Regions from separate parts of the Kitasatospora sp. NPDC052868 genome, predicted to be linked through region 2. Evidence: riboswitches for the same ligand, from Rfam matches in the RefSeq annotation. Region 2 holds a riboswitch; the other holds the start of a gene.
The links. Region 2 has a riboswitch for cyclic di-AMP ahead of ACIGZJ_RS04660 (hypothetical protein). Riboswitches for the same ligand answer to the same signal wherever they lie in the genome.
Positions count from the first base shown of each region.

Region 1: linked by a shared signal. The riboswitch ahead of ACIGZJ_RS19470 (transglycosylase family protein) and the one ahead of ACIGZJ_RS04660 (hypothetical protein) in region 2 are both predicted to bind cyclic di-AMP.

Region 1 is NZ_JBITZW010000010.1:237,978-241,339, forward strand. Features, by position in the region: gene ACIGZJ_RS19465 (cytochrome P450) at 1-1,031, shown strand, start outside; cyclic di-AMP (ydaO/yuaA leader) riboswitch at 1,242-1,413, shown strand; gene ACIGZJ_RS19470 (transglycosylase family protein) at 1,419-2,336, shown strand; gene eno (phosphopyruvate hydratase) at 2,691-3,362, shown strand, end outside.
Region 2 is NZ_JBITZW010000002.1:226,340-229,701, reverse strand. Features, by position in the region: gene ACIGZJ_RS04665 (hypothetical protein) at 1-922, opposite strand, end outside; cyclic di-AMP (ydaO/yuaA leader) riboswitch at 1,219-1,384, shown strand; gene ACIGZJ_RS04660 (hypothetical protein) at 1,386-2,657, shown strand; gene ACIGZJ_RS04655 (hypothetical protein) at 2,686-3,273, opposite strand.

The sequences.
Region 1 (3,362 bases), on a different contig from region 2:
CGGACCACACCCGGCTGCGCCGCCTGGTGTCGAAGGCGTTCACGCCGCGCCGGATCGCCGAGTTCGAGCCCCGGGTGCAGCAGCTCACCGACCGGCTGATCGACGGCTTCGCGCAGCGCGGCTCGGCGGATCTGATCCACGAGTTCGCCTTCCCGCTGCCGATCTACGCGATCTGCGACCTGCTCGGAGTGCCGCCCGAGGACCAGGACGACTTCCGGGACTGGGCCGGGATGATGATCCGCCACGGCGGAGGCCCGCGCGGCGGCGTGGCGCGCGCGGTCAAGCGGATGCGGGCGTACCTGGCGGACCTGATTCACCGCAAGCGGGCGGACCTCGGCGACGACCTGATCTCCGGTCTGATCCGCGCCAGCGACCACGGTGAGCACCTGACCGAGAACGAGGCCGCGGCGATGTGCTTCGTGCTCCTGTTCGCCGGCTTCGAGACGACCATCAACCTCATCGGTAATGGCATGTACGCGCTATTCCGTAACCCGGACCAGCGGGCCCTGCTCCAGGGGTCGATCGCCCGCGGCGAGGCGGGCCTGCTGGACACCGGCATCGAGGAACTCCTGCGCTACGACGGGCCGGTGGAGCTGGCGACCTGGCGGTTCGCGACCAGCCCGCTGACCATCGGCGGGGTGGAGATCCCGGTCGGCGACCCGGTGCTGGTGGTGCTCGCGGCGGCGGACCGGGACCCGGCGCGGTTCGCCGACGAGAACACCCTCGACCTGGCCCGCGCCGACAACCCGCACCTCGGTTTCGGCCACGGCATCCACTACTGCATCGGCGCTCCGCTGGCCCGGCTGGAGGGTCGCGCCGCGCTGTCCACCCTGTTCACCCGGCTGCCCGATCTGCGGCTCGCCGAGAGCCCGGAGAACCTGCGCTGGCGGGGTGGTCTGATCATGCGCGGACTTCGCGAACTGCCGGTGGAATTCGCGCCGGAGATCCCTGTCGGCACATCGGCTGACGTGCAGTCCGAGGGCCCGCCGGAGGACCCGTCAGGCGACCCCTCCGAGACCTCGACGCGCTGACGAGGCGTCGCCGGTACCCCGGTGTGGCCGATCTGAACCGTCATCAATCCGGACATATCTGCTCTGTTGGTAGGCGATCGGCCACGCGTCGTAATTTCTATGTGATACCGGCGATATGAGCTTGTGATTGATGTGAGGATCTGTCTACTCTCCCTGAAGTTCGCAGCTGCGGACCTCGTGCGCGGAACGCCGAATCCTGCCCGCCGCTTCACGGGAAACCGACCAGACCCTTGGGCAGGGGCGGGGGACCCAGGTTTAGTGCCGTTCCCCACGGCTTGGGGTGAAGCCGCCCGCGCGGGCTGAAAGCCTTCCGCGCGACGCGGCCGGGCCACCTCCCGGTCCGAACCCGACAGCTCACCTCGCAGGCGTGCGGAGAGGGACACCTTCATGCTGTTCGTTGGAACCGGCCGTCACCGTCGTCGCACCCAGACCGAGAAGGCCATCGCCGTCGCAGGCGTGGCAGGCGTCGGACTCGCACTGCCGCTCCTCTCCGCCACCGGCGCCTCGGCGGCCCCCGTCTCCACCTGGGACGCGGTCGCGCAGTGCGAGAGCGGTGGCAACTGGAGCATCAACACCGGCAACGGCTTCTACGGCGGTCTGCAGTTCACCCCCAGCACCTGGAAGGCGTACGGCGGCGGCTCCTTCGCCCCGCAGGCCAACCAGGCCAGCAAGGCCCAGCAGATCTCCGTGGCCGAGAAGGTCCTCGCCTCGCAGGGCCCGGGCGCCTGGCCCGTCTGCTCGCAGAAGGCCGGGCTGAGCAAGGGCGGCGCGCCGGCCTCGGTCGACACCTCGACGGACGCCAAGCCCGCCGCCCCGAAGCCGGCTCAGAAGCCCGCCCCCCAGCAGCCGGCCGCCCCCAAGCCGGTCCAGAAGCCGGCCGCCCAGAAGCCCGCCGTGCAGCAGCCGGCCCAGCAGCCCGTGCAGCAGTACTCCCAGGCGCCCGGCTTCTCCGGCCAGTCCGGCTGGGACGCCGACGCCAAGGTGTTCTGGTACCAGAACAACGGCGCCTGGTACTGGACCAGCCACCAGAGCGTCTACCAGCAGTACGCCGGCCAGGCCGGGTACCAGGGCGCGAGCCAGGACACCCGCCCGGCCGCCGCCCCGGCCGCTCCGGCTGCTCCCGCGGCCCAGGCCGCGCCGAGGAGCGGTCACGGCTACACCGTCCAGTCCGGCGACACGCTGTCCACCATCGCCGCCGACCAGAACCTCTCCGGCGGCTGGCAGGCGCTGTACGACGGCAACCGGGGCACCGTCGGCGGCGACCCGGACCTGATCGTCCCCGGCCAGGTGCTCACCCTCGGCTGACCGCCGCACCCCGGCCGCCCGCACCCGCCGCAACCACGGCACCCGCCGGAACCGCGGAAGCCGAGGCACCCACGGCAGCCAGGAGCGCGGCACCCCGCGGGCTCCACGGCCGCAACCACCGACGCGGTGTCACGAAGGGGGCCGGTTCGGCCCCCTTCGTCCGCCTCTGGGTACATCCCATCGGTCAACCAGGTGAACTACCGGTGGGTAGCCAGGCCACACGCTGAGACGGGACCGAGGCCGACGTGGCCCTGGGAGCCCGTGCGGTTAGGCTCTGGTTCGTAACGACTCCGCAATCGTCCCGCCGACATCACCACCGTCAGCGGGACCCCTGCTTCCGCTAGGAGATGCCTCGTGCCGTCCATCGATGTCGTCGTAGCCCGTGAGATTCTCGACTCGCGTGGCAACCCCACGGTCGAGGTCGAGGTCGGCCTCGACGACGGCAGCACCGGCCGTGCCGCTGTCCCGTCGGGTGCCTCCACCGGGGCCTTCGAGGCCCTGGAGCTTCGCGACGGTGACAAGAACCGCTACTTCGGCAAGGGCGTGGAGAAGGCCGTCCTGGCCGTCATCGAGCAGATCGGCCCGGAGCTGGTCGGCTACGACGCCACCGAGCAGCGCCTGATCGACCAGGCCATGCTCGACCTGGACGCCACCCCGGACAAGTCCTCGCTCGGCGCCAACGCCATCCTGGGCGTCTCGCTGGCCGTCGCGCACGCCGCCTCCGAGGCCAGCGACCTGCCGCTGTTCCGCTACCTGGGCGGCCCGAACGCGCACGTCCTGCCCGTCCCGATGATGAACATCCTCAACGGCGGCTCGCACGCGGACTCCAACGTCGACATCCAGGAGTTCATGATCGCTCCGATCGGCGCGGAGTCCTTCTCCGAGGCCGTCCGCTGGGGCGTCGAGGTCTACCACACGCTCAAGGGCGTGCTGAAGGAGCGCGGCCTGTCCACCGGCCTCGGCGACGAGGGCGGCTTCGCGCCGAACCTGGACAGCAACCGCGAGGCCCTGGACCTCATCACCGAG
Region 2 (3,362 bases):
ACAGCAGCCCGATGATCGTGGAGTCGAAGCCGTGTCCGACCAGGTCGGAGTAGTTGCAGGCGAGCATCAGCGAGGCCGTGGTCGCGCAGACGGCGGTGGCCTGCCAGCCGCGTAGCCGCGGGCCGCCGATCCACCGGGCCGCCCAGACCAGGGCGGCGCAGAGCAGCGCGTAGGCGGCCAGCACATAGAGGAAGTAGCGGTTCATCGCGTCGAGCGCGGCACCGGGCGCGGTGGAGGAGCGGACCAGGGCGTCGACCCAGGCCAGCAGGAAGTGCGACCCCTGCGGGTACACCGCCTCGGCCGGGGTCATCATGTACGTCCGGGCCTGCTCCTGGTGCAGGAAGGCGTAGCCGCCGACGTGCCGGATGCCCTCGAAGTAGGAGAAGTGCCCCAGCCGGTCCTCGGCGGTGGCGATGTACGCCACCCGTTCGGTGAGCGACTTGCCGGCCACCGCCTGGTGCAGGAGGTACCAGACGCCGGCCGCGGTGCCCGCCACCAGCGCGTCCGTCCCGCGCAGGCGCAGCGGCAGGCGCGGACGCCGGTCGGCCAGCCAGCCGGCCAGGCAGACGGTGCTGAGCAGCACCCCGGCGGTCGGCACCGGGTGGATGCCCCAGGGCCAGACCGAGAAGAGCAGCCCGAAGGCCATCACGCCGGCGGCGGTGATCAGGGCGGCCGCGAAGAGCCGGTCGACCAGGCCGCCGCCGACCCGGATGAGTGAGGCCACGGCCAGCACCAGGACCGGCAGCAGCACCACGTCCAGTCCGGCCGGGTGCAGGGCGAGCGGCAGCAGCCAGGACGCCGCGAGGAGTGCGGCGAGCAGCGGAAGGCGGCGCCGCGGCGTCCCGCCTTCCTGGGGACGGAGCTCTCCGGTGAACGGTGGAGCATCCGACGGTCGGTCCAGTACGGCAGACGGAAAGGCCATCGCGAAAGAGCGCTCTCTTCGATCGGGTCCTGTGTCTCGCACCCCCCCGGTCAGGACGCGATACCGGCCGGCACCCGTGGGTACACGACCTTCAAGGCGACATCATAAGCGCCATGGAACGTACACATGTGCGAGTGTCCGGCCGCTGGACCGGCGGCCCGCCCGGGCCGGTGTGAGCTGTGCGACAACCGCCGCCGATTCCTTGGCGCGCTCCGGACGGCCTGCCTAGCCTGCACGAGTCGTCCGCCCTCGCGGACCCCGCCGTCGGGACGCCGAGTCCTGTCCACCCGACGGCGCGTAACCGAGCACCACAGCGGACGGGAGCGGGGGACCCAAGGTCAGTGCCCGACCCGTGCGCTCCCGCGCACGGGCCGTGGCTAGGGGTGAAGCCGCTCCACAGGCGGCCGGGCAACCTCAGCCCGAACCCGACAGCTCACCTCGCAGGCGTGGCAGAGGACACCCCATGCAGAAGCCTGCCCGGCGCACCGCACCGCGCCATGCCCGCCCCTCCCACCGGGGCCGCAACACCGCCTTCGCCGTCACCGGCGCGCTCGCCGTCACCGGCGCCGGCCTGCTCGGCGTCCCGGCGGTCACCACCGCCCAGGCGGCCGCCGCGCCGACCGTCACCCAGGACAAGCTCGCCCCGGCCACCATGGTCGCGGGCAAGGCCACCGCGGCCTCGCTGACCGTCCACTCCTCGGCCTGCTTCACCGCCAAGACCGTCGGCGTGGGCGTCCGCGACGCGGCCGGGCGCAACCTCGACTTCCCCGGCAACGTCGCCAACGCGCAGATCTGCCCCAGCGGTCTGTCGATCACCACCGGTGCCCGCACCCTGCCCGCCGGGACGTACACCCAGTTCGGCTTCTGGCAGGACTCCGCCGGCGCCTGGCACAACCTGCCCTCGCGCCAGCTCGTGGTCTCCGGCGCCACGGCCACCCCGACCCCGACCCCGACGCCGACCGCGACCGCCACTCCCAAGCCCACCCCGACCCCGACGCCGTCGCCCACCGCGACCGCCACCCCGTCGACCCCGGCCACCGGCGCCCCCGTCGCGGGGAAGTCGCTGACCTGGTCCGACGAGTTCAACGGCCCGATCGCCTACGGCTCCCGCTGGACCGGTGACAAGTCCAGCGCCTACCACTACGGCAACCACAACCCGGACGACAACAAGCTCGACTGGCTGAACAAGAACAACGTCAGCGTCTCCGGCGGGGTCGCCACCTTCACCGCCAAGCCGGGCGCCAACAAGCTGGAGAACGGCAAGCAGTCCTGGGACACCGGGCTGCTCACCACCGAGTACTCCAGCGAGGGCTTCCAGGTGAAGACCGGCGACTACGCCGAGACCCGGGTCAAGCTCCCGGCCGGCACCGGCGCCTGGCCGGCCCTGTGGACCTGGAAGAACGGCAACGGGGAGATCGACTCCTTCGAGTACCACCCCGACAACCCGAACCTGCTGGAGCTGACCAACCACGTCAACCCGGGCCACCTGTACTACACCGACGCCAAGGCGATCGCCAAGGACGGCTGGGTCACCATCGGCACCTCCTACGGCGCCAACTCGGTCGACTGGTACATCAACGGCACCAAGGTCTTCTCGGACGGCAAGGGCGTCGGCGCCAACTGGTCGGCCTACCTGATCCTCAACCTCTCCCTGAGCGCGGGGAACTACCACCCCGCGCCGCAGGGAACGGCTCCGATCACCTTCGGTGCGGACTACGTCCGCGTGTACCGCTAGAACCGGCCGTCGCAGACCGCCCGCCCCGTCAGGAGCGGGCGGTCTCCACGACCGGGATCGTGAACGGCTGCCGGTTGTTCGCCTCGTTCTGGTCGTCGTCGCTGCGCACCGCGACATAGCCGCCGCTCAGGTCGCCGACGGGGACGGTGGAGGCGAGCCGGACCGGGATCAGCGCCGTCGCGCTGCGGAACACGCCCAGCCCCGCGGGGAAGGTGCAGCGCACCCGGTGGCCGTTCTGGAAGTCGTAGCAGTTCTCCGGGAAGAACGGCCCCTCGGCCGTCACCCCCTCCGGCAGGGTGACCACCACGGTGAACGAGGAGGCCGTCGTCTCCGGGCCGCCGTTGCCCACGAAGGCGTGCACCGTGGTGGTGCCGCCGGGCGCGGCGGCGTCCGGGTCGATCCGGACCACCTCCAGGTCGGACTTGGAGGGCGCGGGCGCTGCGGGCACTGCGGGCGCGGGCGCCGCGGGCGCCGCGACCTCCGCCGCCGGGTCGCCCCCCGGCGCCGGATCGGTGTCCGAACACGCCCACGCGGGCCCGGTGGCCAGCACCACCAGCGCCGCCCCCACCGTCAGTGACCTGCCGAAGTAACCCCGTACGGACCCACTGCGCGACATCGCCGCTCACCCTGCCCTCTGCGTTCCGGCGCCCCGCACCGTTGCGGGCCGCGTCCGCCCCAGCGTGACCGAGCGGCCCGCCGCGGCCG